DNA from 4 places in the Cytobacillus sp. Hz8 genome. Region 2 is predicted to be linked to each of the others. Evidence: predicted binding sites of a transcription regulator. Region 2 holds the regulator's gene; each other region holds the start of a gene.
The links. Region 2 encodes Rex, which represses fermentation and respiration genes when NADH is low (regulators of the CRP and FNR family bind a similar motif). Its sites were predicted from a motif close to TTGTGAAATATTTCACAA; they were not measured.
Positions count from the first base shown of each region.

Region 1: arcA (arginine deiminase) is a predicted target of Rex. The motif match lies at 3,954-3,971, and genes of this name have one in related genera.
Region 3: ACE38V_RS06065 (phosphoketolase family protein) is a predicted target of Rex. The motif match lies at 4,302-4,319, and genes of this name have one in related genera.
Region 4: ACE38V_RS04495 (DUF2249 domain-containing protein) is a predicted target of Rex. The motif match lies at 4,337-4,354, and genes of this name have one in related genera.

Region 1 covers NZ_JBHKFI010000007.1:122,641-128,534, forward strand. The annotation lists gene arcD (arginine-ornithine antiporter) at 1-1,382, opposite strand, end outside; gene argF (ornithine carbamoyltransferase) at 1,507-2,532, opposite strand; gene arcA (arginine deiminase) at 2,618-3,853, opposite strand; gene ahrC (transcriptional regulator AhrC/ArgR) at 4,188-4,649, opposite strand; gene ACE38V_RS10935 (glycoside hydrolase family 65 protein) at 5,026-5,894, shown strand, end outside.
Region 2 covers NZ_JBHKFI010000015.1:103,918-109,811, reverse strand. The annotation lists gene ACE38V_RS16955 (ABC transporter ATP-binding protein) at 1-969, opposite strand, end outside; gene moaC (cyclic pyranopterin monophosphate synthase MoaC) at 1,098-1,592, shown strand; gene ACE38V_RS16945 (redox-sensing transcriptional repressor Rex) at 1,612-2,262, shown strand; gene ACE38V_RS16940 (YdiK family protein) at 2,316-2,522, opposite strand; gene ACE38V_RS16935 (CPBP family intramembrane glutamic endopeptidase) at 2,523-3,254, opposite strand; gene groES (co-chaperone GroES) at 3,633-3,917, shown strand; gene groL (chaperonin GroEL) at 3,970-5,598, shown strand; gene ACE38V_RS16920 (SEC-C metal-binding domain-containing protein) at 5,874-5,894, shown strand, end outside.
Region 3 covers NZ_JBHKFI010000003.1:190,730-196,623, forward strand. The annotation lists gene ACE38V_RS06055 (heme oxygenase) at 1-35, shown strand, start outside; gene brnQ (branched-chain amino acid transport system II carrier protein) at 137-1,474, opposite strand; gene ACE38V_RS06065 (phosphoketolase family protein) at 1,795-4,179, opposite strand; gene ACE38V_RS06070 (GntR family transcriptional regulator) at 4,378-5,100, opposite strand; gene ACE38V_RS06075 (nuclease-related domain-containing protein) at 5,504-5,894, shown strand, end outside.
Region 4 covers NZ_JBHKFI010000002.1:290,477-296,370, reverse strand. The annotation lists gene ACE38V_RS04515 (cytochrome c oxidase subunit 2A) at 16-162, shown strand; gene ACE38V_RS04510 (cytochrome c oxidase subunit II) at 187-663, shown strand; gene ACE38V_RS04505 (b(o/a)3-type cytochrome-c oxidase subunit 1) at 663-2,318, shown strand; gene ACE38V_RS04500 (carboxypeptidase M32) at 2,368-3,885, opposite strand; gene ACE38V_RS04495 (DUF2249 domain-containing protein) at 4,043-4,276, opposite strand; gene ACE38V_RS04490 (nitric-oxide reductase large subunit) at 4,390-5,894, opposite strand, start outside.

The DNA of each region.
Region 1 (5,894 bases), on a different contig from region 2:
AAGATGAAGATAATCGCTGCTGCAACCCATTCATATTTCGTAAATAGTTTGTCTGTTTTATTTTCTTTTTGTGATCTGCTAAAGATATAGATACCTGGTGCATAAAGAATCATGGTTAGTAACAAGTAGCTCATACCTGCCGCATAAACGAGCCAGAGTGCGTATATACTTGCAATTGCTCCAAGTATGATATCCTTTACCCGACTTTCATTTGCCGCATAGCTTTCTCCTGTAAAGGACAATTTAAATTGATAGAGAGCTGAGAAAAGATATGGAATTAAGATAGCTGATGAAGCAAGTGAAAAAGCAAAATTATAAGCTTGATCTGAAATTAAGAATGTGATTAAGAAAACTTGGACTAAACCGTTTGTTATCCATAATGAGTTAATTGGTGCTTTGTTTTTATTTTCTTTGGCAAACCATTTAGGGAAAACTCCGTCCTTAGCCGCAACATATGGAATCTCAGAAGCGAGTAAGGTCCAGCCAAGCCATGCTCCTAAAACAGATATGATTAAGCCGATATTGATGAATACGGCGCCCCATTTACCTACAACAGATTCCAAAACATATGCCATTGCTGGGTTTTGAAGGTCTGAAAGCTCACCTTTAGACATAATACCCATAGAAAGTAAGGAAATAAGAATGTAGATGATTAATGTACCAATCAAACCAATGACTGTTGCTTTCCCAATGTCACTGCGGTTTTTGGCACGTCCAGATAAAACGACGGCTCCTTCAACCCCGATGAATACCCAGAGGGTAACGAGCATAACACTGGAGACTTGGTCTTTCACGGAAGACCATGAGAAATCTGCTCCATTTGGACCCCAGAAATCTAAATTGAACGTATCGACATTAAAAGCAATAAGAGCGATGACGATAAATACAAAAACAGGAACTAATTTTGCAATGGTTGTTACTAAGTTCACAAGTGCGGCTGAATGCACTCCTCGTAAAATTAGGAAGTGGACGCACCATAGTAATACAGATGCTCCGATGATAGATGCGACATTTTGGCCCCCATCAAACACTGGGAAGAAATAGCCAATTGAGCTAAAAACCAAAGTGGCATAAGCAACGTTTCCAAGCCATGCTGATAACCAGTAACCCCATGCACTATTGAAGCCCATGTAACTACCAAAACCAGCCTTGGCATAACTATAAATTCCGCCTTCTAAATCAGGTTTTCGCATCGTTAAGTTTTGGAATGCGAGTCCTAAAGCGATAATTCCGACACCGGTTATAATCCAACCGATGATAATCGCACCGGCATTAGCACCTGCAGCCATATCGCTTGCTAAGTTAAAGGCTCCGCCACCGATCATTGAACCAACGACTAGGGCGATTAATAAGAAGAGACCTAATTTTTTATCAGATTCCATGTTCTAACACCTCCAAATATAGGAAAAACAAAGGGTTTTACTTATTGAGGTAATATGAAACATTGATATCTATGGCTGACACCCAAAATATTAAGAACGGTGCCAACCATAGAGTTTATATGATTTATGCTTTGTATTTACTGCTAGTTGCTACCATTACGGCTTTAATGGTATGCATACGATTTTCTGCTTCATCAAATACATGGGCATGTTTGCTTTGGAATACTTCATCTGTTACTTCCATTGCAGTTAACCCGTATTTTTCATAGATTTCACGGCCTACAGATGTATCTAAGTCATGGAATGCAGGTAAGCAGTGAAGGAAGATGACATCATCATTGCCTGTTTTCTTAACCATTTCCATATTGACTTGATATGGTTTTAATAGTTTAATTCTTTCTTCAAACATATCTTCTTCACCCATTGAAACCCAAACATCTGTGTAAAGAACATCTGCACCATCGACGGCTTCATCTACATTATCCGTTACAACTACTCTTCCGTTTGATTCAAGAGCAACTTCTTTAGCGTATTTGACAATTTCCTCATTAGGGAATAGGGATTTAGGTGAGCAAATACGAATGTCCATACCTACTTTTGCTCCACCAATCAATAAGCTGTTAGCGACGTTATTACGGCCATCACCGACATAGACAAATTTCACGCCTTTTAAGTGACCGATATGTTCTTTTACAGTTAAGAAGTCTGCTAGCATTTGAGTTGGATGGAAAAGGTCTGTTAAGCCATTCCAAACAGGTACTCCAGAATATTCTGCAAGGGCTTCTACTGTTTCATGCTTGAATCCGCGGAACTCGATGCCGTCAAACATTCTTCCTAGTACTTTTGCTGTATCGGCAACGGATTCTTTCTTACCAAATTGAATGTCACCTTTACCTAAATATTCAGGATGGGCTCCTAAATCGATACAAGCAACGGTAAATGCACATCTTGTTCTAGTTGATGGTTTTTCAAAAAGAAGGGCAATATTTTTTCCTTCTAAATATTTATGAGGGATTCCAATTTTTTTCTGTTGTTTTAATTCTGCTGCTAAATCGATTAGATAGTTGATTTCATTTTCTGTGAAATCTTTTTCTGCTAGGAAGCTTCTACCTTTTAGATCAACGTTTAATGGTTTTACTTCTGTAATCATTTATATCTCCACCTTTATAAAAATTAAGAATGAAAGGTGAGGGAGTAGAAGTTGTCTATCCCCCATATATTGTTGAAAGAATTCGTTAAATATCTTCACGATATAATGGCATGCTCATGCAACGTGGGCCCCCACGACCTCTAGAGAGCTCCGAACTTAATACTTCAATAACTTCGATGCCATTTGATCTTAGAATTTCATTAGATACATAGTTTCTATCATATGTGACAACTACCCCAGGTGAGATAGCTAGAGTATTTGATCCATCATTCCATTGTTCACGTGCTGAGATGATAATATCTCCGCCACCACAAGGGATAAGATTGATTTCACTTAAGCCAAGTACTTCTTTTAAGGCTTCTTTAATATTATTTCGTTCTGCAATTTGAACCTTTTCCGGATCCTTAATATCTTTTTCAAGGATGTAAATTCTCATATTTCCATCTGGCCCTTGGATGGCTGGATGGATGGTGAATTTATCATAGTCAACCATTGTGAATACTGTATCAAGATGCATGAATGCTCTTGATTTAGGAATTTCAACAGCCACTACTCTAGTGATTTCACTTTGGCGTTTAAATAGATTAACCGCTAGTTTTTCAATAGCTCGAGCGGAAGTTCTGGAACTTACCCCAATGGCAATGGTGTCTTTGCTAAGAATTAACTCATCTCCACCTTCAATAGAGAATCCGTAATCTCTTCCAAGCCAAACTGGAATGTCATGTTTAGCAAATCGTGGATGGTACTTGATAATGTAATCCATAAACATGGATTCTCTACGTCTTGCACCTTCGCGCATTCTATTAATGGTTAGTCCATTTCCAATGGATGCTGCTGGGTCACGAGTGAAATATAGGTTTGGCATTGGATCCAAGTAGAATGGATAGTGATCACCCATTATTTCATAAAGATGAGTTTTCTTTTCTTCCTCAATTTCAGTTTTTAAAACGCCTGACATGATTTTATCGATCATGACTTCAGTTGGGAAAGATAGTAGATACTCACGAAGAGTTCTTCCTGCACCATTCACATTTGCTTTACTTTCAGCTAAAATTTGATCTACAAATTGGTGGCGAACTTCTTCGGTGCTTAATGCTTCTGCTAATAATTTTTCTAGATATAAAACTTCTATACCGCGGTTTCTTAAGGCATTTGCAAAATAATCATGTTCTTTTTGGATAGTAGGAAGATAGGGAATATCATCGAATAGTAATCTTTGTAAATATTCAGGTGTTAAATTTTCAACTTCTTTACCTGGTCTATGCAATAAGACTGTCTTTAAATCACCAATTTCAGATGTAACATGTATTGGATGTTTCATCAGTTTTGTTCCTCCTTTTGTAGTTAACTTTGGATATCCTTTACACTTTTTATGATATAGCGAAAATGAAAACGTTTTTGTGAAGGAGGTAACGCTTTCTTTGTGAATTATTCCACAAAGAATGATAGGAAAAATTCAAGTTGATGTATGAATATTGGTGAGCTTAAACATGGTCATTTGGTTTTGCTATTAAATAACGGGAAAATGACATGAATAAAAACTGAATAATATGCAATTTAGTGGGAAAAAGAAAGTTTATTCTGACATCTAAAAGATATGGGGATAAATCATAGCTTGGTAAAAATAGAAAAAACCAGTCTGAATGGACTGGTTTTTAAGCATAAAGTGTAATCATTTGTTTTAAGCGGCTTTCAATAATTTCCGCCTCGTGTGGAGTAGCGGAAATTATTAGGCAGGTATCATTTCCACAAACTGTACCAACCTTTTCCTCCCATGAAAGGTCATCTAATAAAACACCAACAGCATGGGCATTACCAGGGATGGTTTTGATGACAACGAATTGATCGACTAAAGAAATTTTGATACAAGCATCATTCATCACTCTTTTAAGTCGTTCTTCTGGTTGAAAATGAGTTTCAACAGGGATCCCATATTTAAATTTTCCATTGTTCAGAGGAATCTTAATTAGGTTTAATTCTCTTAAGTCTCGTGAAATCGTTGCTTGTGTCACGGTTAAGCCCGCTTTATTTAGGTATTGTACGATGTCATCCTGAGTTTCAACTTCATATTTTTTGATAATATCCTTGATTAGTTTTTGTCGTTCTTCTTTCAGCATCAACTGCACCTCGCAATTTTTGAACAGCAGCTACTCTCTGAATGATATAAATGTAAGGGATTCCAATTAAATTTTACACCCTAATCGTTATATAATTATTTTAGAAAAGTGTCAATTATTTTACATGTAGAAATAAGAGAAGGCTGTGATCAAAAAAATGTGAAGCCTGAAATTTATCGAGACATCATTCATTAAAAAAGGATAATCCTTTAATAGCGGAAGGCCTAAAGGGAGGAACAAATACTTTATTAAAAAAATTGAATTTTTATCATGATTTTTTTTGTGAAATCCTTTACAATAAAAATATAAGTAGCGAATTTTATTTTTTTTACTCGATTGTGCAAACGTTTGCATTAGAATATATGAGGTGAGATAAATGAAGAGATTATTTGGGATTGATCAATGGAAAATTAAAGAGAGTGCATTAAACCGTGAAGATTTCCGCTTAGCAGAAAGTATGATGAGTCTTGGAAATGGGCATATGGGGATGCGTGGAAACTTTGAGGAAACTTATAGTGGAGACCATCATCAAGGCTCCTACATTGCAGGAGTTTGGTATCCGGATAAGACAAGAGTCGGCTGGTGGAAAAATGGTTACCCTCATTATTTTGGAAAAGTAATTAATTCGATTCATTACATTGGCGTTCGAATCTTGATTGACGGAGTAGAGCTCGACTTGAATACAGCAAATCTATTAGATTATTACCGTGAATTGGATATGCAGCATGGGGTTTTAACACGGCGATTTACCGTGAGGCATAAAGAAAAAATAACTGAATTTGAAGTGATTCGTTTTCTTTCAATTGCTGATCACGAGCTTGCAGTTATTAAATATACAGCAACGGCAAAAAACTATCAGGGAGAAATTACATTTATTCCTTACTTAGATGGGGATGTGAGAAATGAAGATTCCAATTATGAGGAAGACTTCTGGCTAGAAATCAGCCGAGGAGTCAAAGACTTCCAAGGTCATTTAGTGATGAAAACGAAGGATAACCCTTTTGGAACACCCACATTTCAGATAGCGGCCAAAATGAAGCTCGCAATTGACGGTGATATTCAATCCATTTCTTATAATCAAAAAGAAGAGTATATCGATAACACTTTGGTGGTTTCATTAAAGGAAAATCATCCAGTGACACTTTACAAATACGTTGCAGTAACAACAGACCGTGATTATCAGAATTTTGAGTTGCTAGAGAAAGCGGATACAGTTTTGAAAAGGGCAATGGAAAAAGGGTTTGA
Region 2 (5,894 bases):
TTCAATGTCAAAACCAAAAGAGGCTGATTTTTCATCCCCTAAAGGCCGGTCCATGACTTCCATGCGATCAAGCATTTTTCGTCTGCTTTGAGCTCTCTTAGTTGTCGAGGCGCGAGCAAGATTTCGTTGTATAAATTCCTGAAGTTTTGTAATCTCGTCCTGCTGTTTTTCATAAAGCTTCATGTCTCTTTCGAAATTCTCCGCTTTTTGATCCAAATAAGCGCTATAATTTCCTTTAAACTTACTAATATGTTTTCGCGAAATCTCATATACTTGGTTCACTACTTTATCTAGGAAGTAGCGATCATGTGAAACAATTAATATTGCACCATCATAGCTTTGCAGATACTGTTCAAGCCAAGACAGGGTTTCAATATCTAAATGGTTGGTAGGCTCGTCCAAGATTAAGATATCGGGTTTTGTAAGGAGAAGCTTCCCAAGAGCTAAACGTGTCTTCTGTCCGCCGCTAAGACTGGCAATTTTGGTGGAATAATCAAAGGTTTGGAAATTCAACCCATGTAAGATAGAGCGGATATCGGCCTCATACTGATAACCTCCCATTTCTTTAAATTTCACTTGGAGTGTATCATATTCTTTTATGATTCGTTCATATTCTGTATTGTTATCATAAATAGCGGGATTTGCCATTTTTTCCTCTAATCTTCGAAGATCTTGTTCTAAATCTCTTACCTGTTGAAAAACAGTCAGCATCTCATCCCAAATTGATAATTCTGATTCTAGCCCAGTATTTTGTGCTAAATAGCCAATGGAAACGTCCTTTGGCTTTATCACTTCGCCAGCATCATAGGACATTTTTCCAGCAATCATTTTTAATAATGTTGATTTACCCGCGCCGTTTCGGCCTACTAAGGCAATGCGGTCGCGCGTTTGGACTTCAAGCTTTATATTCGATAAAATAAGGTCAGCTCCGTAATATTTAGTTAACCCATTAACTTGTAATAAAATCATCTCTTTCACCCCTGCATCTAGAGATAGTGTAACGTATTCGTCAATGTTCATCAATATTTGTGAATAAATGTACAATGTTAATACACAGTAGGGAAAAAATAGTGTATCATTCTAAGTGAGGTGTTGATATTTTGAAATTTACCCATTTTAATGAAGAAGGCAGAGCCAAAATGGTGGATGTAGGGGATAAGCCCGAAACAATTCGTATTGCCAAAGCGCAGTCAAGTATTATAGTCAATCAAGAAATCTATAATGGGATTACGAATAATCAAATCAAGAAAGGTGATGTTCTCGCAGTTGCTCAAGTAGCAGGGATAATGGCCTGCAAAAAAACATGGGAAATCATCCCAATGTGTCATCCAATACCATTAACAGGTGTCGATATTGCTTTTCACTGGGAAGAGGAAGCTGAAGAAAATTATAGGCTTGTTATGATTGCCACAGTGAAAACGAAGGGAAATACAGGTGTAGAAATGGAAGCGTTAACAGCCGCATCTGTGTGTGCCTTAACCGTATATGACATGTGCAAAGCCTTAGATAAAGGGATGATAATTGGAGAGACTTATTTACTTGAGAAATCTGGTGGAAAGAGTGGCGACTACAAAAGAAAAGAGAAAATTTAAATGATTGGGGGGAAAAGAAGTGAGTAATGGTACGATGAAAATCCCACAAGCGACTGCGAAAAGATTGCCGTTATATTATCGGTTTCTAAAAAACCTACACTCATCTGGCAAGCAAAGAGTCTCTTCTTCAGAACTCAGCGAAGCGGTGAAGGTGGATTCTGCGACGATTCGCCGGGATTTTTCCTATTTTGGTGCATTAGGGAAAAAAGGTTATGGCTACAACGTCAATTATCTTCTATCCTTTTTTCGTAAAACCTTGGATCAGGATGAATTAACAAAGGTTGCCTTAATTGGGGTGGGTAATTTAGGTACGGCGTTTTTAAATTACAATTTTTTGAAAAATAACAATACGAAAATTGAAGTAGCCTTTGATGTTGATTCGTCCAAGGTTGGAACGAAAATTGGGGATATCCCTGTCTATCATATGGATGATTTAGAGAAGGTTTTGGTAGACGAAGACATTCAAGTTGTCATCTTAACGATTCCAGCACCTGTTGCACAATCGATCACGGATCGTTTGGCAAAAGTGAATGTAAAGGGAATTCTTAACTTTACTCCTGCCAGGTTAACAGTACCTTCTTCCATTCGTATTCATCATATCGATTTAGCAGTAGAACTGCAATCATTAGTCTATTTTTTGAAACATTACCCAAATGGGAAACAAGACTAAAGAAAAGCGGCTTATTTTTAATGAATCGTCTTCATAAAATAAGCCGCTTTTTATTATTTTCGATTTTGAATTTTTTTAATTTTAAAGTGAAAGGAGATCATTCTAATGCCTGATCCTAAATCAAAGGTGGCTAATATTACGAGCAGGTAAGTGAAAAACCGCCACTGTCCATCTTCTTGGATATTTTGAATAGCAAAAAAGATGAATAATATCCCCAAGAATATATATAAGATCCCGGAATAAAGGGGTGATTGCCTCATTTAAAGTCCTCCGATAAAACCTTGAATTTTTTCCGCATCATGTATCATTCTTTCGAGGTCATTCTTATAAATGGATTGAACTAAAACCACAAATGTATTCATCGCCACATGAGCAAACATCGGTACAAGAATGCGATTTGTTTTGACATAAAGAAATGCAAAGGTAAAACCCATTGCTGAATATAAAAGGATGTGCTCAGGCTCTCCATGTGCTAAAGCAAAAATAATGGAACTAATTAGTGCCGATATCAGGAAATTAAATCGTTTATGTAGGGAACCGAAAATGATTTTTCGAAAAACAATTTCCTCCAACATCGGTCCAATGATGGAAGTGACAAGAATAACAATCGGGTAAGTATTGATTAAATGGATGATTTGCTGCGTATTTTCTGAACCCATTTCGATGCCGAGGAGGCTTTCAATTCTTGCTGCAATTCCTTGAGCGAAAAGGGCTAAAAATACACCTCCAACTGCCCATAAAATCGAGTTGCTTACAGGTGCCAAAGGTTTGTTTCTATTATAGTGTAGCATTTCCTTTCTTAATAAGAATAAAACAATCACTAAAGTAACGGCGAAGCTGATAACAAGCCAAATGGATACTGAATATATTTGCAATTTTCTCTGACTGATTCCTAAAGCCTCTCCCATTAATGAAATGAATGGAACGCCGATAAAGCTTGAAAACTGCATGATTATGTAGGCGATGATGATAAGCCAGTATTCTTTTTTCAAAATGATTTGTCTCCTTTTTCGTTTCTCCTATAATAATAAGCTGATCATTGGGTACCCAGTTGTTAGTAAAATATGAGCAGCATCGAATTTCACTTTATTCTCATTCTACTAATAAATTGCCCTTTGTTTCAAATGGAAGACATTTTAAACTATATTTCAGAATGATTAAATTTCTGTTTGCTTTTTCCAAAATGCTGGATAAATAAGCAAATGCAGTACATACTTGTAAGTGTTTAAGATCATAAGTAAATTTGAAAAAAATATGGCTTTTTACTTGCAAATTTTTTTCAGATTCTTTAATATAATAAATGTGTTAGCACTCAATCGAAGAGAGTGCTAATAATAAAATTTACATATTATTTGAGGAGGTTGTTTCACTTGTTAAAGCCACTAGGTGATCGTATTGTCATTGAGCTTGTTGAAACAGAAGAAAAAACTGCAAGCGGTATTGTTTTACCAGATACAGCGAAGGAGAAGCCTCAAGAAGGTATCGTCGTTGCTGTTGGATCTGGAAGAGTTCTAGAAAACGGTGAACGTGTTGCACTTGAAGTTTCTGTTGATGACAGAATTATCTTCTCAAAATACTCTGGAACAGAAGTGAAATACGACGGTAAAGAATATTTAATTCTACGCGAAAATGACATCCTTGCTATAATCGGCTAATTATACGAACGTTCAACAGATATAAATCAAATTTATAGGAGGTTTTTTAATAATGGCTAAAGAAATTAAATTTAGTGAAGAAGCTCGCCGTTCTATGCTTCGTGGTGTAGACGCGCTTGCTGATGCGGTTAAAGTTACTCTTGGACCTAAAGGACGCAATGTGGTTCTTGAGAAAAAATTTGGTTCTCCATTAATTACAAATGATGGTGTTACCATTGCAAAAGAAATCGAATTAGAAGATGCATTTGAAAACATGGGTGCAAAGCTTGTTGCTGAAGTTGCAAGCAAAACAAACGATGTAGCTGGAGATGGTACAACGACTGCTACCGTTCTTGCACAAGCGATGATTCGTGAGGGTCTTAAAAACGTTACTGCTGGTGCTAACCCAATGGGTATCCGTAAAGGTATTGAAAAAGCAGTGGTAACCGCTGTTGAAGAATTAAAGGCAATCTCTAAACCAATCGAAGGCAAAGCTTCTATCGCTCAAGTTGCAGCCATTTCTGCTGCTGATGAAGAAGTAGGCCAACTTATTGCTGAAGCAATGGAGCGCGTTGGTAACGATGGTGTTATCACAATTGAAGAATCAAAAGGATTCACAACTGAACTTGATGTAGTAGAAGGTATGCAATTTGATCGTGGATACACTTCAGCTTACATGGTAACTGATACAAACAAAATGGAAGCTGTTCTTGAAAATCCATACATCTTAATTACTGATAAGAAAATCTCCAATATCCAAGAAGTACTTCCTGTTCTTGAACAAGTTGTACAACAAGGTAAGCCATTATTACTTGTTGCCGAAGATGTTGAAGGGGAGGCTCTTTCCACTTTAGTATTAAACAAACTTCGCGGAACATTCAATGCAGTAGCTGTTAAAGCTCCTGGATTCGGGGATCGCCGTAAAGCTATGCTTGAAGATATCGCTATCTTAACTGGCGGGGAAGTCATCACTGAAGAACTAGGACGTGAACTTAAGTCTGCAACGATTTCTTCATTAGGACGCGCTGCTAAAGTTGTTGTGACAAAAGAAAATACAACAATCGTAGAAGGTGCTGGTGAATCAGAGGCTATCCAAGGCCGTGTAAACCAAATCCGCATTCAATTAGATGAAACGACTTCTGAATTTGATCGTGAAAAATTACAAGAACGTCTTGCTAAATTAGCTGGCGGTGTTGCGGTTATCAAAGTAGGTGCTGCAACTGAAACAGAATTAAAAGAACGCAAACTTCGTATCGAAGACGCATTGAACTCAACTCGTGCGGCTGTTGAAGAAGGGATCGTATCCGGTGGTGGAGTTGCACTTCTAAACGTATACGGTAAAGTTGCTTCTCTTGTAGCTGAAGGTGACGAAGCTACTGGTATTAACATCGTATTACGTGCGATTGAAGAACCTGTTCGCACTATCGCTCACAATGCTGGTCTTGAAGGATCCGTTATTGTTGACCGCTTAAAACGTGAAGCTGTCGGCACAGGATTTAATGCTGCTACTGGCGAATGGGTAAACATGATCGAAGCTGGTATCGTTGACCCAACTAAAGTAACTCGTTCAGCTCTTCAAAACGCTGCATCTGTAGCTGCTATGTTCTTAACAACTGAAGCTGTTGTTGCTGATAAACCAGAACCTGCTGCACCTGCAATGCCTGATATGGGCGGTATGGGTGGAATGGGCGGAATGATGTAATAACGCCCTTAAAGCCTTGATATGAATGGGCTTTTGAGTAGGATGAGAGTGAATTTCTAATATTTTGTTAACATAGAGGTATCTAACGGAGGCTTCTCATAAGTTAAGCAAACTTATGAGAAGCCTCTTTTTTATCTGTTAAAGTAAAGTTGGAGTAATAAGAAAGTTTCTTTTAGAGTAGTTAGCCCAGTTTCATGTGTTTAACTTAAGTACATGCATGCTACAATAGAAAAAAATATATATGAAATGAAAGAGATGACTAGTAAGGAGTTGCCGTGGCTTCCGAAGTTGTTAGT
Region 3 (5,894 bases), on a different contig from region 2:
AGGTCGCCTCCACATTAGAAGCAATTTCAGAATAATAACATTCAATATTCATATGAAAAAAGCTAAGTTCCAAAGTGATGAATCTCGCCCTTTGGAACCCAGCTTTTATGAATAGAAGAGAAGGCCACTTAAGAAATTATGCTGATTTCTTCACAGCAGGTATGACCTTTTTCAATTTATATTTTTCAATTATACCTCCTATTGCAAACCCAATCAGCCCAGGAATCACCCAGCCAAAACCCTTATCCTGCAAAGGAACTGCAGCCAATAAATCAGACATAGAACCATTTAAAAAAGTTGAATTCATAACCTCTATCAAACTAAATAACCCTACCATTCCAATCGTCATCACATACACGGGCTTTTGATTAACAGGCAGGCGATCATGCACAAGACCTAAAATAATTAAGGCAATCGCCATTGGATACAATAGTCCTAGCACTGGAACAGACACCTTTAATATTTGGGATAATCCAAGGTTTGCTACAACACCACTAATCACGCATAAAAGAATGGCCCACTGAATATAGGATATCTTTGAAAATAGACCTGAGAAATATTGAGAACAGGATGTGATTAAGCCGATACAAACACTTAAACAAGCTAATGTAAAAATTAAACCTAACACGATGGTTCCACCCTGTCCAAACAATTGATGCAATACCACGCTTAATACAATGGCTCCATTATCTACTTTTCCTGGGACCGCTGCAGAAGCTCCTAAATAGGCAATAATTAAATAACAAAACGTGAGGAGCAGCCCGCAAATAAGCCCAAAGATCATTAAGTATTTCATCTGTAAGGCAGGCTTCGTTATTTTTTTACTCTTAAAAAGATTGGTAAAAATAATTCCATAGATCATTGCACATATGGCATCCATGGTCTGATAGCCATCTAAGAATCCTTGTGAGATCGGATTATTTTTATAAGATAATGAAGCCCCCTGCAAGTCAGATAAATCTGTAAACACCGCTTTAATTAATATAATCACAATCAATACTAATAAAGAAGGAGTCAAAATCTTGCCAAATCGATCGACTAATTTAGATGGAGATTTCGCAAACCAAAAAACCACGCTAAAAAATATAACGGTATAAACTAATAGTGCAATCGGCGAGGACGCCATTGTCTGTGGTAAAAAAGGTTTTACCCCCATCTCATAGGCTAGACTGCCTGCACGTGGAATGGCAAGTCCAGGTCCGATGGACAAATAAATCGCCATAGGAAAAAGCAGGGCAAAGGTTGGATTCACCCTATTAATCAATGTATCGAAAGTTCCTGATTTGGCAATAGCCATGAAGGCTAATACAGAGAGACCAGCATCCGAAATAATAAAGCCAATTACTGCCTGCCATACATGTTCACCGGAAGCATGACCCAAAAATGCTGGAAAAATTAAATTTCCTGCTCCGAATAACATCGAAAATAGCATAAAGCCAATAAACATAATCTCTCTATAAGTTAATTTGTTCAATCCATCCACCTCTAGTAAATTGTTATATTCAAATATTTTTTATTCTACCAAATTTCTCGATCATTGTAGGATTTATCTAAAAAATTACATAATAATTCATCAAATTAGAAATTTTCCCCTTTTTATTTGCGACACCCAATCAATATTTAGAAATAACATCTTTCATATTGCTCCTAAGAACGCAGACTGAATACACCAATATTTTTTTGATGGCGAGCAGCTAGCATCCTGTTATACATGCATTCCAACACATAAAAAAAACCCAGACATGAGCATACTCTCCATGTCTGGGTTTGTCTATAATTTTTATCACAAAGGCATTATTTTAAAGCTTTCCATACCCAATTTTCAACTTCAGGTAAATCTGTGCCTTCTTCACGGATATAATGATAATGTTTTGTAACCATTTGTTCCATTTCCTCAGCAATCGCTTGATATTGATCAGCATTCGGTAAGCTCATAACAGCCTCCTTCACTAAGTCAAAGCGATCCATTTGATTTAATACCCTCATGTCGAATGGTGTCGTAATGTCACCATTTTCACGATAACCATGAACATAGAGATTGTGGTTATGACGTTCAAAGAATAAATCTTTAATTAATCCTTCATAGCCATGGAATGCAAATATTACCGGTTTGTCTTTTGTAAAGAACTGATCGAATTCTTCATCAGATAATCCACGAGGATCTAATTTTGGGCTTCTTAGTTTTAATAAATCAACTACGTTGATGTAGCGAATTTTTAAATCAGGTAATTTTTCATTCAAGATAGAGATGGCCGCTAAGCTTTCCATTGTTGGTTCTGTTCCAGCAGAAACCATCACAATATCAGGTTCCCCACCAACTTCCGTACTTGCCCAATCGATTACCTTCAATCCTTTATCTACTAATTCCTTTGCTTCATCAGCTGTGAACCATTGTGGACGTGGATGTTTGGATGAAACAATCAGATTGATCTTTTGACGATCATTTAGGACTTTATCGAAAACAGCCAATAAAGAGTTTGCATCAGCTGGTAAATATTCACGGATAAATTCCGGTTTCTTATCAGCTAAATGCCCTAAAATTCCAGGATCCTGATGGGTATAGCCATTATGGTCTTGTTGGAACACCGTTGAAGTGGCAACCACATTCAAGGATGGAATATCTTCACGCCATTCAAGCTCCGTTGCTTTTCGTAACCACTTAAAGTGTTGTGTAATCATAGAGTCAACCACACGCAAGAAGGATTCATAGCTTGCAAAGAAACCATGGCGGCCTGTTAGAACATATCCCTCTAAAAGACCTTCCGCTTGGTGCTCAGATAATTGAGAATCAATGACACGACCATATGGTGCTAGGAATTCATCATTTGGTTCCACAATCTTATCCAGCCATTGACGTTTTGTTACTTCAAAGACTGGTGCTAAGCGGTTAGACATCGTTTCATCTGGTCCAAAGATTCTAAAGTTCCGGTTCTCTTCATTTTTCTCAACAACAGCTTTTATATATTTCCCTAAAATAGCCATATCCTGAGCAATTACTTTACCACGCTCAGAATTTTCAAGTGCAAATTCTCGGAAATCTGGCAAATGTAAATCTTTAATGATCTTTCCTGCATTTGTGACAGGATTCATCGCCATCCGTTTATTGCCTTTAGGAGCAATTTCTGCAATTTCTGCTTTCAAACGGCCGTCTTCGTCGAATAATTCCTCAGGTCGATAGCTCTTTAACCAAGTAATTAATGAATCGACATGCTGCATATTATTTTGGTCAACAGGTATTGGCACTTGGTGAGCACGGAACGAATTTTCAACAGGTACATTCGCCCATTCTTTCGGTCCTGTCCATCCTTTAGGTGCACGGAATACAAGCATTGGCCAAGCTGGACGAGTAAGATCATTATTTTCACGTGCATTCTTTTGAATCTCTTGGATTCTCTCCACAATTGTATCCAATATCTCAGCCATTTCTTGGTGCATTTGCGCTGGGTCTTCCCCTTCGACAAAGTATGGCTCCCAACCCATTCCTTCAAAATATAATGCTAATTCAGCATTCGTTTGTCGTGATAAAATGGTCGGGTTGCTGATTTTAAAACCATTTAAATGTAGAATTGGTAAAATCACTCCATCTGTTACCGGGTTAATAAATCGATTTGAAAACCAAGAAGTAGCAAGTGGACCCGTTTCTGCTTCTCCATCCCCAACCACAACAGCTGAAATAAGATTCGGATTATCTAAAATGGCTCCAACACCATGAGAAATAGAGTAACCTAATTCTCCACCTTCATGAATGGAACCTGGAGTCTCAGGCGCTGCATGTGATGCAATACCGCCTGGAAATGAAAATTGCTTAAATAATTTTTTCATTCCTTGAACATCTTGAGTAATCTCCGGATAAATTTCTGTGTAGCTTCCGTCTAGATAAGAATTGGAAACCATCACTTGGCCCCCATGACCAGGACCTTCTATATAAAACATGTCTAAATCATATTTATTAATAACGCGATTTAAATGAGCATAAATGAAGTTTTGACCGGGAATTGTTCCCCAGTGACCAATTGGTTTAACCTTAACATCTGATTCTTTTAATGGTTCACGTAATAAAGGATTATCCTTTAAATAAAGCTGACCTACTGAAACATAGTTCGTTGCACGCCAATAGGCATCAAGCTTTTCTAAATACGCTTTAGATGAATAATCCACTTTTTCAGATAATAATGCCATTTTTAACCAGCTCCCTATATGATTTCTCCTATATATTCTTTCACTAATCTTTTTTTCTATACTCTAATCATAACCACTTTTTAATAAAATTCAATCATTTTTAAAAATGATACGGTCCAATTTTGTGAAATTATGAATAAAATATGGCAAGCTGGAAAAAATCATAACAAAAAAAGAGGCCGAAAATTTCAGCCTCTTTTATTGCACCGATACAAATGTATTGAATTTCATATACTTATAATGGAATCGCATATGGGAGAATTCAAAAGGTGTCCCATTATCCAAAAAGAAAATCCCCTCCATAATGCCCACAGGCTCATTCTCCCTCAAACGCAGAAGTTTTTGATCATTTGCATCAGAAGGCTCTGCGGAAATCGATAAGAAGGATTTTGTCACAGCTAGATTTTGTACTTCCTCTAAATAGTTAAATATTGAACCCTCAATAATGGTCTGATTTAAATCTTGAACAATCTTTATAGGAATATATCCCGTTTCAATCATAAACGGCTCCTCATCAAACAAACGCAACCGAATGATTTTATAAACAAAATCGTGAGGCTGGAGGAATAAATCCCGCTGTAATTCCTCTGTTGGTGGAATAACCTCGAAATTTAATACCCTCACCTTTGGCCTTTTCCCATTCATTTGGAAATTATCAGTTACTCCTAAATTCGACCCCTCATAGTTAAAAATCGACTCATTTTTTATGTACAGCGGGTTAATAAAGGTCCCCGAACCGCGTTTTTTAAAAATAATGCCGTCATTTGCCATCTTCGTCAGCGCACTTTTAATGGAACTACGACTTACTTGATAAGTTTCACTAAGACTCCGTTCATCCGGTAACCTCATATCAGCAAACTGTCCAGCAAAGATTTTCTTTTTTAGATCATCAATAATTTGCTTATAGACTAACTCTGCCATGTTGTACTCCTTCTTGGTCTTCTTCTATCCAATACTACACATATTCTTTGACCAGCTGTTATGACTAAAATAAAGCCTTACTTAATAAAGCAACGCTTCAACTTTTAACACTCGCACTCATTATTTCAATATTCACTATATCATAATCACTTACCATTTAGTTATATTTCATTTTTTTGAACAAGGGGATAAACAAGTTGAGATCCCATCAAAATCTTGTTAAAATTTAGGAAAATATACATATTCAAGAAGGAAAGTGACCTATGCTACTCAAAGCTAGAAACGAATCCTATGAATTAAGTGTGCTGCACTATTTAAACACAAGAATGGAGTTAAATGTGAAAGAAAAATCAACTACTCTAACCTTGAAAAAGGTCTTGATGGAGAAAGAAAATTTGATCAGCTGACAACTTACCCGAAGGAGGAAAGATACATCATTAACGATCTCCTTCTCGAGGTCAATAACTTCTTTTTCCAAATCGACTCCTTAATCATTTCGCAAGGGGGGATTCATCTTTTGGATATAAAAAACTTTCAAGGGGATTATTACTTTAAATCGGACAAACTCTATACCTTATCCAATAATCGTGAATGTAAAAATCCTGTTGATCAATTAAAAAGGAGTACTACTCTATTCCGCCAACTTCTCCAAAACCTCAGGCAAAATTACCTCATCGAATCCTACGTCATTTTTATTAACCCTGAATTCACCTTATATCAAGCCCCAATGGATCAACCCTTTATTTTACCCACTCAAGTCAAAAGATTTCTCCAAGATTTAAATAAAACTACAT
Region 4 (5,894 bases), on a different contig from region 2:
GGAGTGTGAAGAAAAGTGAAAACGGAACTTAGCAACAAAACAAAAACAGAAGTTGAAGATAGTTCCTCACTTAAGGGAACGATGGCATCCGTTTTCTTATTAGGATTCTTCCTAGTAGCGGTATGGGTTGGAGTTTATTTCTTATTCTTAGATCGTCTCTAACAAATAGAAAGGGGAAATTAAGCTATGCATATGCATAAATTTGAAAAAATTTGGCTTATTTTCGGAATAGGTGCCCTTCTCGTGTTCTTAACAGTACTTGGAGTAAGCGCATTCTATCTTGGAAATCAGCCACCTAGCTGTTTAAAAACCATCGATTCAGAAAAAGTCGATACAACAGCACCATTCAATAAACCAGGATTACATAAAGTGGAAGGAAAAGAATGGGACTATGAGCTTGTATTTACAGCACAAGCATTCGCTTATAATCCTGGAAATGTTCAAATACCAAAAGGGGCAAAAGTAAAAATCATTGCAACATCAAAAGATGTTATGCATGGTTTTGAAGTAGCCGGTACTGATATTAATATGATGCTTGAACCAGGATATATTAGTGAACACGTAGCAACATTTAATAAGACTGGTGAATTCTTAATTCTATGTAATGAATATTGTGGTTCTGGTCACCACATGATGACTTCAAAAATCGAGGTGGTTAAATAATGCTTAGCCCTACAGCTACCCTAAAGGTTGACCGCCGTGATGGAAAATTAGCAATGGCTCACTTTTATGTGGCATTCATTGCCTTAGCAATAGGCGGTATTGCCGGACTATTACAAGTTTTAGTCCGTACTGGTAAAGTAACATTACCAGCTGGAATTGGATATTATCAAATTTTAACCGTTCATGGTGTCATTTTAGCACTTGTTTTAACAACATTCTTTATTTTTGGATTCCAACACTCAGGAGTTAGCCGTACATCTGGCACCTATTCCAATGGTCAGCGTTTAGCTGGATGGATTGGATTCTGGGTTATGACAATCGGTACAGCAATGGCTGCTGTAATGATTCTATTAAATAAAGCTTCTGTTCTTTATACATTTTATGCACCTCTTCAAGCTCACTTTTTATACTACCTAGGTTTAACACTTGTCGTAGTAGGAAGCTGGATTGATGGTGCAGCCATTATTATGGGTTATGTAAGATGGCGTAAAAACAACCCTGGAAAACCTAGTCCATTACTTACATTTATGGCAGTTGTTAATACGGTACTATGGGATGTTGCTACATTAGGTGTCGCAGCTACTGTATTAATTCAATTATTACCTTGGTCTTTAGGTTTAGTGGATACAGTTAATGTTGGTGTCAGCCGTACATTATTCTGGTATTTTGGACACCCACTTGTATACTTCTGGTTGCTTCCAGCTTATATGGCTTGGTATGTTATTATTCCAAAAGTTATCGGTGGTAAAATTTTCTCTGATTCTTTAGCACGTATGTCCTTTATCTTATTCCTATTGTTCTCAATTCCTGTAGGTTTCCACCATCAGTTATTGGAACCAGGGATTGATCCAGCTTGGAAGTTCTTACAAGTAATTTTAACATTCTTAGTTGTTATTCCTTCTTTAATGACTGCTTTCTCTCTATTTGCAACATTCGAGAGATTTGGTCGTTCTAAAGGTGCAAAAGGGTTATTCGGTTGGTTTAAGAAGCTTCCATGGGGAGATGCTCGCTTTACCGTACCATTTATCGGTATGCTTGCCTTTATTCCTGCTGGTGCTGGTGGTATGGTCAATGCTTCAAACCAAATGAACCAAGTAGTTCATAATACGATTTGGGTAACTGGTCACTTCCATTTAACTCTTGCAACAGCCGTTGTCTTAACATTCTTTGGTACAGCATACTGGCTTGTGCCACATTTAACTGGTCGCGTCCTAACAAAAGCAATGAATAAATTAGCTCTTATTCAAGGGATTCTTTGGGCAGTTGGTATGACATTCATGTCAGGCGCTATGCATGCTGCTGGTTTACTTGGAGCACCACGTCGTTCTTCATTCTCTGATTACGCTGGGGCCGCACAAGCAGCTGACTGGGTTCCATATCAAATCGCACAAGCAGTAGGTGGTTCTATCCTATTCTTAGCGATTATTCTCATGCTTTACATCTTTATTAACCTTGCATTCTTTGCTCCTAAGGGTGAACAAGAATTCCCATTAGGAGAAGCAGAAAGTGCAGAAGAAAAAGCACCAATGGTATTCGAAAATTGGAAAATCTGGCTTGGAATTACCGCTTTACTTATCCTATTCGCATACACGATTCCATTTATTGATCTTATTCAAAATGCACCTCCAGGATCAAAAGGATTCAAATTATGGTAATAAGCAAGGCTCCCAACCTCTATGGTTGGGAGCCTTTTTTGATGAATCTTTATTTCAGCTGATAAATGCTTCTGTATTTTTCCTCTAAATAGTGAATAAGATACTCTGAATTTAATCCCTCACCCGTTACATCTTGTAATATTTCTAACGGTTTTTTTATTTTTCCAAATTGATGAATATGCTTATTTAACCATTCTTTAATGGGAAGTAATTCTCCTTTTTCTAACAATGCATCAAAATCTGGAAGGTCCCTTAATAAGGCGTTTTTAAATTGGGCGGCGTACATATATCCTAAAGAATAGGAAGGAAAATAGCCAAAGCTTCCACCTGCCCAGTGAACATCTTGAAGAACTCCTTCAGCATCATTTTCAGGACGGATCCCCAAATATTGCTCATACTTCTCATTCCAAATTTTTGGAAGATCCTTCACGTCGATTTCATCATTAAATAATCCTAATTCAATTTCATAGCGAATAATAACATGCAAAGGATACGTGAGTTCATCTGCTTCGATCCGTATAAGAGATGGTTTCGATTCATTAATTGCATGATAATACTCATCCAACTCGACATGAGAAAACTGTTCCTTAGCATATTGCCGGATTAAATCATAATTTTTCTTCCAAAAATGATAATTGCGGCCAACAAAATTTTCATAAAAAAGAGATTGAGACTCATGAATCCCCATAGAAGTTCCAGCACATAAGGTAGTGCCAATTAAATCCTTTGAAATATTCTGCTCATAGAGGGCATGCCCCCCTTCATGAATGGTGCCAAATACAGCCATTCGAAAATCAGTTTCATCATATCTTGTCGTAACCCTTACATCTCCGGGATTTAAGCTAATTTCAAAAGGATGAACTGTTTCATCCAATCGCCCTGCCTGAAAGTCATATCCCATCTGTTTTAATATTTCGATGCTAAACTCCCTCTGTTTATCCTTTGGAAATTTTCGGAACAAAAAGCTCGTATCTAGTTTTTCCCTTTTATTCGTTATAAGCTGAACAAGAGGAATAATAGATTCTCGTAATTCCCCAAATACCTTATTTAATAAATCAACCGTAACTCCAGGCTCATATAAATCCAAAAGGGCATTATACTTATTCCCTTCATAGCCGTAATAAGATATAAAACGTTTATTGAAAGCTACCAGTTGTTCTAAATATGGACGGAACATTTCGAAATCAGATTTTTCCCTCGCTTCCTCCCATATACTCTCAGCTTTTGATTGCAAAATGACATATTCCTTATATTCATCTGCAGGTATCTTTTTATTGCGTTCATAAGTTTTTCTACAATCCTCGACTAGCTTCTGCGTCAAAGGGGAAAGCTCAGAAAATACCTCTTTTCTCGTTAATTTCTCTATGTACTCCAGCATCTGATTCGAGGTAGACATTTGAAAAACTTCAGAAGAAAGAATTCCAATCACTTCTGATCGTTGATTAACTCCCTTTTTTGGAGCTCCTGTTCGCAAATCCCAAAATATTAATGATAATGCTTCGTTATAAGAGACTATTTTCTTCACATGCTCATAAAACGCATTTTCCAATGTTTGTAGTTTCGTCATATCAATCACTCCATTCATTTTCTTTTCTATCCATTTTATCACAGAATTCAGAAATTATTTCCATTTGGAGCATCTAGATGATTTCTTCATTATAAAAGAGACTAACTACAAAAATCATAGTTAGCCTTTTTTTAGAGTTTGTACTCGTTAAACTAATTTATTTTTTACCAATAGATACTTTCCAGGTTTCCGGACCCTCTTCAAGATATTTCCAAATAAATTGATCTTGTCTTTCCATCATGAATTGATAAAGTAATGGCTTTGGATCATGATCATTGATTAAAAGCATAAATTCTCCTGCATTTAGAGAATCAAAGGTGCGAAAAATTGTTGGATGCTTTTCACGTGGTGGATAATCTGGTACATTTACTGTTTGTGCATATTGAGTCATGATTCTTTCCTCCAAAAAATATATTTACAACTTTATAATAGTATTTTAATTGTCTTAACCATGTGAACCAAATCACACATAAGAATAGATTTTATTTTTTTCTGCTAAAATTATTATGCCTCATCTTCATCAATCGCTAAATCTTTTACTGGCAAAGGTTCATTCTCTTTATGTGTTACTTTTCTTAGGTTAAAAAGAGCTTTGACAGCAAAAATGGCTAATGCGGCAACGCCAATAAGGAAAATCGTATCTGGAACGGCACGAATGGTTAATAGCGTTTGAACGATATCTTTTTGTAAAAAGGCTGCTGAGCGTGAAGCGGCATATCCATGATTAAATGCTTCTTTAATTTGAATAATCCCAACCGGTAAAAGAGAAATTAAAATCATCCCAGCAAGTCCAATATTTAGCATGATACAGCTAAATTTAACCCATTTATCACTCCATTTTTCTGGTTTTGTAATATTTCTTAAGCAATAAATAAACACAGCACAAGCAAACATTCCATAAACACCCATCATAGCCCCATGTCCATGAGCTGGTGTTAAAAATTGTCCATGTTCGAAATAGCTGACAGAAGGAAGATTAATTAGGAAGCCCATCACTCCGGCGCCTACTAGATTCCAAATGGCAACAGAAATTAAGAACCAGAATGTACCTTTATAAGGGAAATCTATTCCTCCATCTCTCATCATCTTGTATTGATCATAGGCTTCTAAAATGAGTAAAGTTAATGGAATAACTTCTAAAGCAGAGAATACAGAACCAAGACCAATCCAAACCTCTGCTGACCCATTGTAATAATAATGATGGCCGATTCCAATAACGCCACTGCCCATTAAGAGAATTAACTGGAAGTAAAGCGCCCTGACAGTTGATTTTTTCGTCACAAGTTTCATTTGTACCATGAGGAAGCCAATAACAACAACGGCAAAGACCTCAAAAATTCCTTCAACCCATAAGTGGATAATCCACCAACGCCAATAATCTGCAAATGTAAAACTTGTATCTGGGTTAATCATGAAGGCGAATAAATAAAATAGCGGAACAGCAACAGCTGAATAGAAGAGAAGATGAATAAGTCCACCTTTGTCAGTTTCTTTCTTTAATCCGCTTCTGATGCCTCGGTAAACGATAAATAACCAAATGACCATTCCTGCTGCTAAGATATATTGCCATATTCTCCCTAATTCAAGATATTCCCATCCTTGATGTCCAAACAAGAACCAATTATTTCCTAAATATCCTTTAGCGCCTAACCACTGACCAAGCATACTTCCTGCAACTAACACAACAAGTGCCCAAAATAAAATATCGACGAGAAGACCTTGTTTTTTCGGTTCATGCCCGCCAACGAGTGGAGCAATGAAGATTCCCATTCCAAGCCAAGCAGTGGCAATCCAAAGAATGGCGAGCTGTAGGTGAAAACCTTTTGAAATATTAAATGGAAGAATATCATAGATCCATTTCAAGCCGAAGAAGCTCTCAGGTTCCACATAATAGTGTGCAAGAAGAGCACCAAACATTGCTTGAACAAAAAATAACACCGTCACAATCGCAAAGTATTTTCCTGTTTTCACCTGCGACAAAGTAACTGGAAGCCGTCGTAATTCGATTT